DNA from 2 places in the Streptomyces yerevanensis genome. Region 2 is predicted to be linked to the other one. Evidence: riboswitches for the same ligand, from Rfam matches in the RefSeq annotation. Region 2 holds a riboswitch; the other holds the start of a gene.
What was found. Region 2 has a riboswitch for glycine ahead of gcvT (glycine cleavage system aminomethyltransferase GcvT). Riboswitches for the same ligand answer to the same signal wherever they lie in the genome.
Positions count from the first base shown of each region.

Region 1 (3,402 bases), on a different contig from region 2:
GGGGTCCATTCCGCGATGCCCATGGCGCAGGCGCGACGGCTGGCGCCGAACGCCGCGTATCTGGTGCCCCGTTTCAGGTTCTACCGCGAGATCAGCGAGCAGGTGATGGGGCTGCTACGGGAGTTGTCGCCGCTGGTGGAGCCGCTGAGCCTGGACGAGGCGTTCGTCGATCTGGAGGCCGGGGGAGCAGCCTGGGACGAGGCTTCGGCGCGGCTGGCGGGGGCGAAGCTGCGCGCGGACATCCGGGTCGTCACCGGGCTGACCGGGTCGGTGGGGCTCGCCGCCTCCAAGATGCTCGCGAAGATTGCCTCCGAGCAGGCCAAGCCCGACGGTCTGGTGGTGATAGAGCCGGGGACGGAGCGGGAACTGCTTGCTCCCATGTCGGTGCGCATCTTGCCCGGGGTGGGGCCGGCCACCGGGGACCATCTGCGGCGAGGCGGGATCACGACAGTCGGGGAGATCGCCGAGGCGGGTGAGGACGAGGTCGTACGGCTCCTCGGGAAGGCCCACGGGATCGCGTTGTACGCCATGGCGCTGGCGCACGACGAGCGGCCCGTGGTGGCTGAGCGGGACACCAAGTCGGTGTCCGTCGAAGACACGTATGACGTGGACATCCACGACCGGGTGCGGGTGCGGATGGAGGTGCAGCGGCTCGCCGACCGGTGTGTGCGAAGGCTGCGCGGCGCGCATCTGTCGGGACGGACCATTGTGCTCAAGGTGCGGCGGTACGACTTCTCGACGCTGACCCGTTCCGAGACGCTGCGGGGCCCCACGGACGACCTCTCGGTGGTGCGGGAGGCGGCCGCGCGGCTGCTGGAGTCCGTGGACACCACCGGCGGCGTACGGCTGCTGGGGGTTGGGGTGTCGGGGCTCGCCGACTACACGCAGGAGGATCTCTTCGCGCAAGTTCAGGCGCAGGCCGAGGCCCGGGCTCACGCGGATGAGCCGGAGCATCAGACGCAGGACGAGGCGGAGGAGTCGGCCGAAGAGCAGGAGGCGCCCGCCGTGCGGCGGTGGTCCGCGGGGCATGACGTGCGACATGCCGAGTTCGGGCACGGGTGGGTGCAGGGCAGTGGCATCGGGCGGGTCACGGTGCGGTTCGAGACACCGTTCGTTGTGGCTGGTCGCTCCCCCACTCTCGGCTTCGCTCGAGCGGGGGGACCCCCATCGCGGCGGAGCCGCAAATCGATACAGCCCCGCGCCCCTAAGGAGGCCTGCGGCCTCCCTGGGGCGCGGATACCGCGCCGGACTTAGGCAAGCCCGCTCAGGACTCGTCCGAGCCTGCCAGGTGACCGAAGTCGCGGTCTGGTGGAGGGGGCTGCGGGGGTGTCACGTCGAGGCCGTAGTGGTGGTAGAGCTGGAGTTCCTGCTCCGGGGAGAGGTGGCGGCCGACGCCGAAGTCGGGGGCGTCCTTGACCAGGGCGCGGTCGAAGGGGATCCGCAAGCTGCCCTCGACCAGCTCGCTGGGCTCCAGGGGCACGAAGGCGTCCCTGCCGAACAGGCCGGTGCGTATGGCCGCCCACTCCGGCGTACCGGTCGCGTCGTCGAGATAGACCTCGTCGACGGTGCCGATCTTGTGGCCGTTGCGGTCGAACGCCTTGCGGCCGATCAGGTTGCGCGGATCGATGTCGGTCTGCACGGGCCCTCCAGCTGGTCGCAACTCATCCGTCAGCACTACGCGGCACTACGCATCCGTAAGCACTACGAAAGAGCACTTTGCGGTGGGCGGCCACTCGGGGGATGCCCGCTGGTACGCTGTCAACGGCTGCTGACCCCGTGCGGGAGAGTCCTCCAAGGCTTCATCGGAGGCGCCGAAGGAGCAAATCCTCCCCGGAATCTCTCAGGCCCACGTACCGCGCGGACGAGGCCACTCTGGAAAGCAGAGCGGGTGTCGACGGCTTCCGCTCTCACCGACGGTGAAAGTCGGGACGCCGTACAACCGGCGGGCCGGTGAAGCTCTCAGGTTGAGATGACAGAGGGGGAGGCCGTCCGGGCACCGCTCCGTGGTGCCCTCGAAGGTCGTGTCAGACCAGGAGGCCTCCGTAAATGACCGCCCATCGCATTCCGCTTTCCGAGCTCGAACGGGGAATCCCCTTCGAGCAGCGCCATATCGGGCCCGACACCGAGGCCCGGGCCAAGATGCTCGCGCAGGTGGGATATGGCTCGCTCGAGGAGCTGACGGCCGCCGCGGTGCCGGATGTGATCAAGGATGCCGAGGCGCTCGCGCTGCCGGCCGCGCGCTCCGAGGCCGAGGTCCTCGCCGAACTGCGCTCCCTCGCAGACCGTAACGAGGTCCTCGACTCGATGATCGGGCTCGGTTACTACGGCACGTTCACGCCGCCGGTGATCCTGCGCAACGTCATGGAGAACCCGGCCTGGTACACCGCGTACACCCCGTACCAGCCGGAGATCTCGCAGGGCCGCCTGGAGGCGCTGCTGAACTTCCAGACCATGGTCGCCGACCTCACGGGTCTGCCGACGTCGGGTGCCTCGCTGCTCGACGAGGGCACCGCCGCTGCCGAGGCCATGGCGCTGTCGCGACGTGTGGGCAAGGTCAAGAACGGCGTCTTCCTCGTCGACGCCGACGTGCTGCCGCAGACTGTCGCCGTCATCGAGACGCGCGCCGAGCCGATCGGCGTCGAGGTCGTCGTTGCGGATCTCGGCGAGGGCATTCCGGCCGAGGTCGCCGAGCGCGGCGTGACCGGCGTGCTCCTCCAGTACCCAGGCGCCTCCGGTGCCGTACGGGACATCAAGCCCGTCATCGAGCAGGCGCACGGGCTGGGCGCGATCGTCACCGTCGCCGCCGATCTGCTGGCGTTGACGCTGCTTGCCTCGCCGGGCGAGCTCGGCGCCGACATCGCAGTCGGCACGACGCAGCGCTTCGGCGTACCGATGGGCTTCGGCGGGCCGCACGCCGGATACATGGCGGTGCGCGAGAAGTTCGCCCGCAACCTGCCGGGCCGTCTCGTCGGTGTCTCGCTGGACGCGGACGGCAACCAGGCGTACCGGCTCGCCCTGCAGACGCGGGAGCAGCACATCCGCCGGCAGAAGGCGACCAGCAACATCTGTACGGCTCAGGTGCTGCTCGCCGTGATGGCCGGGATGTACGCCGTCTACCACGGCCCGCAGGGCCTCAGGTCGATCGCGCAGCGCACCCACCGGTACGCCACGATCCTCGCCACCGGTCTGAAGGCGGGCGGAGTCGAGGTCGTGAACGAGGCGTACTTCGACACACTCACCGTCCGTGTGCCGGGCAGGGCCGCCGAGATCGTCGCGGCCGCGCGCGAGGGCGGGGTCAACCTGCGTCTCGTCGACGCCGACCAGCTGTCCATCGCCTGCGACGAGACCACCACGCGGACCCAACTGGGTGCCGTCTGGACCGCGTTCGGCGTCGAGGGTGAC
Region 1 covers NZ_JNWJ01000054.1:53,117-56,518, reverse strand. Annotated here, with positions in the region: gene OP79_RS38240 (DNA polymerase IV) at 1-1,254, shown strand, start outside; gene OP79_RS38235 (PRC-barrel domain-containing protein) at 1,265-1,639, opposite strand; glycine riboswitch at 1,770-1,866, shown strand; gene gcvP (aminomethyl-transferring glycine dehydrogenase) at 2,047-3,402, shown strand, end outside.
Region 1: it holds a riboswitch for glycine, as region 2 does, so the genes downstream of both, gcvP (aminomethyl-transferring glycine dehydrogenase) here and gcvT (glycine cleavage system aminomethyltransferase GcvT) in region 2, are expected to answer to the same signal.

Region 2 (3,402 bases):
TGATGCCGACCGTCGATACGCCGTCCTCGGCGACCGACAGCCACTCGTGCTCCTTGCTGTAGCGCAGCTGCTGGGGGTTGCTCATGGCCTGAATTCTCCTGTACGCGGGGGAGTGGTGATCAACGGGTGGTCTTGCGTCACGAGACGCCGGACAAGAGACGTCAGATGCGAGACGTCGGATACGAGACGGCACACGGGAACGTACGTCACGTCGCTGCGCTGCCGAACCGTCGGCGGGATTACTTCTGGCGCTTGTAGAACGGCAACGCCACGACCTCGTACGGCTCGTGGCTGCCCCGGATGTCCACGCCGACACCGGGCGTGCCGGGCGCGGAGTGCGCGGCGTCGACGTACGCCATCGCGATCGGCCTGCCGAGGGTCGGCGAGGGCGCGCCGGAGGTGACCTCGCCGATGACCTTGCCGTCGGCGACGACCGCGTACCCGGCGCGCGGGACGCGGCGGCCCTCGGCGACCAGGCCGACGAGGACGCGCGGCGGCGACGACTCGGCGCGGGCGGCGGCTTCGGTGAGCGCCTCGCGCCCCACGAAGTCGCCCTCCTTCTCGAACTTCACGACCCGGCCGAGCCCCGCGTCGAAGGGGGTGAGCGAGGTCGACAGCTCGTGCCCGTACAGCGGCATGCCCGCCTCCAGGCGCAGCGTGTCCCGGCAGGACAGCCCGCAGGGGACGAGGCCCGCCGAGGATCCCGCGTCGGTCAGCGCCTGCCACAGCTTCTCCGCGTCGGCCGGGGCGACGAACAGCTCGAAGCCGTCCTCGCCGGTGTAGCCGGTGCGCGCGATCAGGGCCGGGACGCCGGCGACCGTGCCGGGCAGGCCCGCGTAGTACTTCAGGCCGTCGAGGTCGGCGTCGGTGAGGGACTTGAGGATGCCGGGGGACTCGGGGCCCTGGACGGCGAGCAGCGCGTACGCGTCACGGTCGTCGCGTACGGCGGCGTCGAAACCCCCGTGAGCCGCGGCGCGCTCGGTGAGGGCGTCCAGGACCACCTGGGAGTTGGAGGCGTTGGCCACGACCATGTACTCGGTCTCCTGGAGCCGGTACACGATCAGGTCGTCGAGGATGCCGCCGTCCTCGCGGCAGATCATCGTGTAGCGGGCACGGCCGACCTTGACGCCCCCGATGTTCCCGACCAGCGCGTAGTCGAGCAGTGCGGCGGCCCCCGGCCCGGTGACCGTGATCTCGCCCATGTGGGAGAGGTCGAAGAGACCCGCCTTCGTACGTACGGCGAGGTGCTCGTCGCGCTCGGAGCCGTATCGCAGGGGCATGTCCCAGCCGGCGAAGTCGGTCATGGTGGCGCCGAGCGAGCGATGCAGGGCATCGAGTGCTGTGCGGCGTGGAGTGGTGCTGCTCATCGGACAGGGCTCCCAAGGCATGACGGCGAGGTCGTTCCTCCCCATCTGTCATCGGAACCTGAGAGGTTCGCCGTGACCGCCGACAGACGGTGGTCATGGTTTGCACCTTGGGTGGAGCCGCTGGTCGGCGGCCCGCTTTTCAGATGTGCCTCGCCCGCGCGGTAACGGGGCCTGAGAGATTCAAGGGAGGGACTTGCTCCTTCGGCGCCCGGACACCCGTACACCTGCGTGTACACGTACCCGGAACTCTCCCGCGCGGATTCAAGCGGCCGGTATGCAGTTGGCGCGCACATCATCGCACGCATCGGTGCGCCGTGGCAGGGGGGTCTTTCACAGGCGTGGGGGGCCTTCACAGGGGGCACAGACCCGTCACAGTGATCTGTGACGGGCCTGTGGCATGACGAGAACGAAAACGACAGGGGGCACGCATTACCTTCTCTTTACACTTGACGGGGATGGGTCTCCCGACCCGATGGGGAGGACGAACAGCGTGAACAGGACCACGGCGTACGCGACGGGTGCCGCCGTCGCACTGCCCAAGCAGCCCGCTGTCCCGGCTGTCCCGGCCAGGGAGGCGTGCGGCCCGCTCCCGGCGCCCGTCGTCCGTGATCTACGGGAGCGCGCGGGACACAGTCCGCACGGCCTGCGCTTCGGCGCGGCCGATCTCGTCGTGGTCACGGGACTCCCGGGCAGCGGCAAGTCGACCCTGATGCGCCGCGCCGTGACGGGCGTCCGCATCGACTCGCAGGACACCCGCGACCGCTGGGACCGCCGCCTGTCCGGCGTTCTGCCGTACGCGGTCTACCGCCCCCTCGTACGGGCCGCGCACTACGCGGGCCTGCGTCGCGCCCTGCGCTCCGGCGAGGGCGTCGTCGTGCACGACTGCGGCACCCAGGCCTGGGTGCGCAACTGGATCGCGCGCGAGGCCAGGCGCCGCGGCGGCACGCTGCATCTGCTGCTCCTTGACGTCCCGCCGGACACGGCCCTGGACGGCCAGCGTGAGCGGGGCCGTGGCGTCTCGCGGTACGCCTTCGCCCGGCACCGCGCCGCGGCCGCCCGGCTGCTGCGCTCCGTGGAGAAGGGCGACCTGCCGGAGGGCTGCGGTTCGGCCGTCCTCATCGACCGGTCCGCGGCGGACGTGCTGCGGCGGATCGACTTCGACGACTAAGCGCTCCGCTGGGTGAGGCGGTTTGATGCTGCGGGTCCGTCGTGGGTGGTCGCGCCCGCGCGGCGGAGCCGCAAATCGATACAGCCCCGCGCCCCTAAAGAGGCCTACGGCCTCCTTTAAGGGGCGCGGTACTGCAGTGGACTTCGGCAAGTCTGCTCAGGCGGGAGCTAGGGTTTTCCGACGCAGCGGTTGCTGCCCCGGCAGTGGTTTTCGAGCAGGTGGTAGAGGCAGATGGACTTTCCGGCACAGGCGCACCCCCATCCGCACGTCGGCTGGCCCGGCAACGAGTTGGAGGAGGTGCTCGCCGCGTCCCTCGGCGCTCCGGCGGGACCCTCGGCGGGAGCCCGGATCGTGGAGGTCCTCGGCCGCAGCTTCCTCTGGGTGCCGCTGCCGAACGGCGGCGGCCCGCACAGCGGCCCGCTGAACCTGCCCGCGATGGAGCTCGGCGGACAGGCGTACGTCCCGGTCTTCAGCTCGGAACAGCAGTTCCGGCAGACCGTCGGCGACCACATGTCGTACACGATCGCGCCCGCCGTCGAGTTCGCACGCGGACTGCCGCCGCAGGTGGGCATCGCGGTGAACCCGGAGGGCACGGTGGGCATCCCGCTGCCCCCGCCCGCCGTCGCCGAACTGTGCCGCGCCGGACGCACCGAGCTGGACGGCCCCGCGAGCGGCGGCCGGGTCCGCCTGTTCGAGCCCGACTGGCAGCAGGACCCGGTGGACTTCCTGACGGCCGCCGCGACCGAGTTCGAAGCCACCGGCGCCGTACGAACCGCCCGCCGCTGCCTCGCAGCCATCGAAACGGCAGACCCGGTCCTGTTCATAGGCGTGGAACTGACCTCCTGGAACCCCGACGCCAGAACCCTC
Region 2 covers NZ_JNWJ01000014.1:66,577-69,978, forward strand. Annotated here, with positions in the region: gene gcvH (glycine cleavage system protein GcvH) at 1-85, opposite strand, end outside; gene gcvT (glycine cleavage system aminomethyltransferase GcvT) at 240-1,367, opposite strand; glycine riboswitch at 1,403-1,516, opposite strand; glycine riboswitch at 1,517-1,631, opposite strand; gene OP79_RS16625 (AAA family ATPase) at 1,840-2,535, shown strand; gene OP79_RS16630 (enhanced serine sensitivity protein SseB) at 2,767-3,402, shown strand, end outside.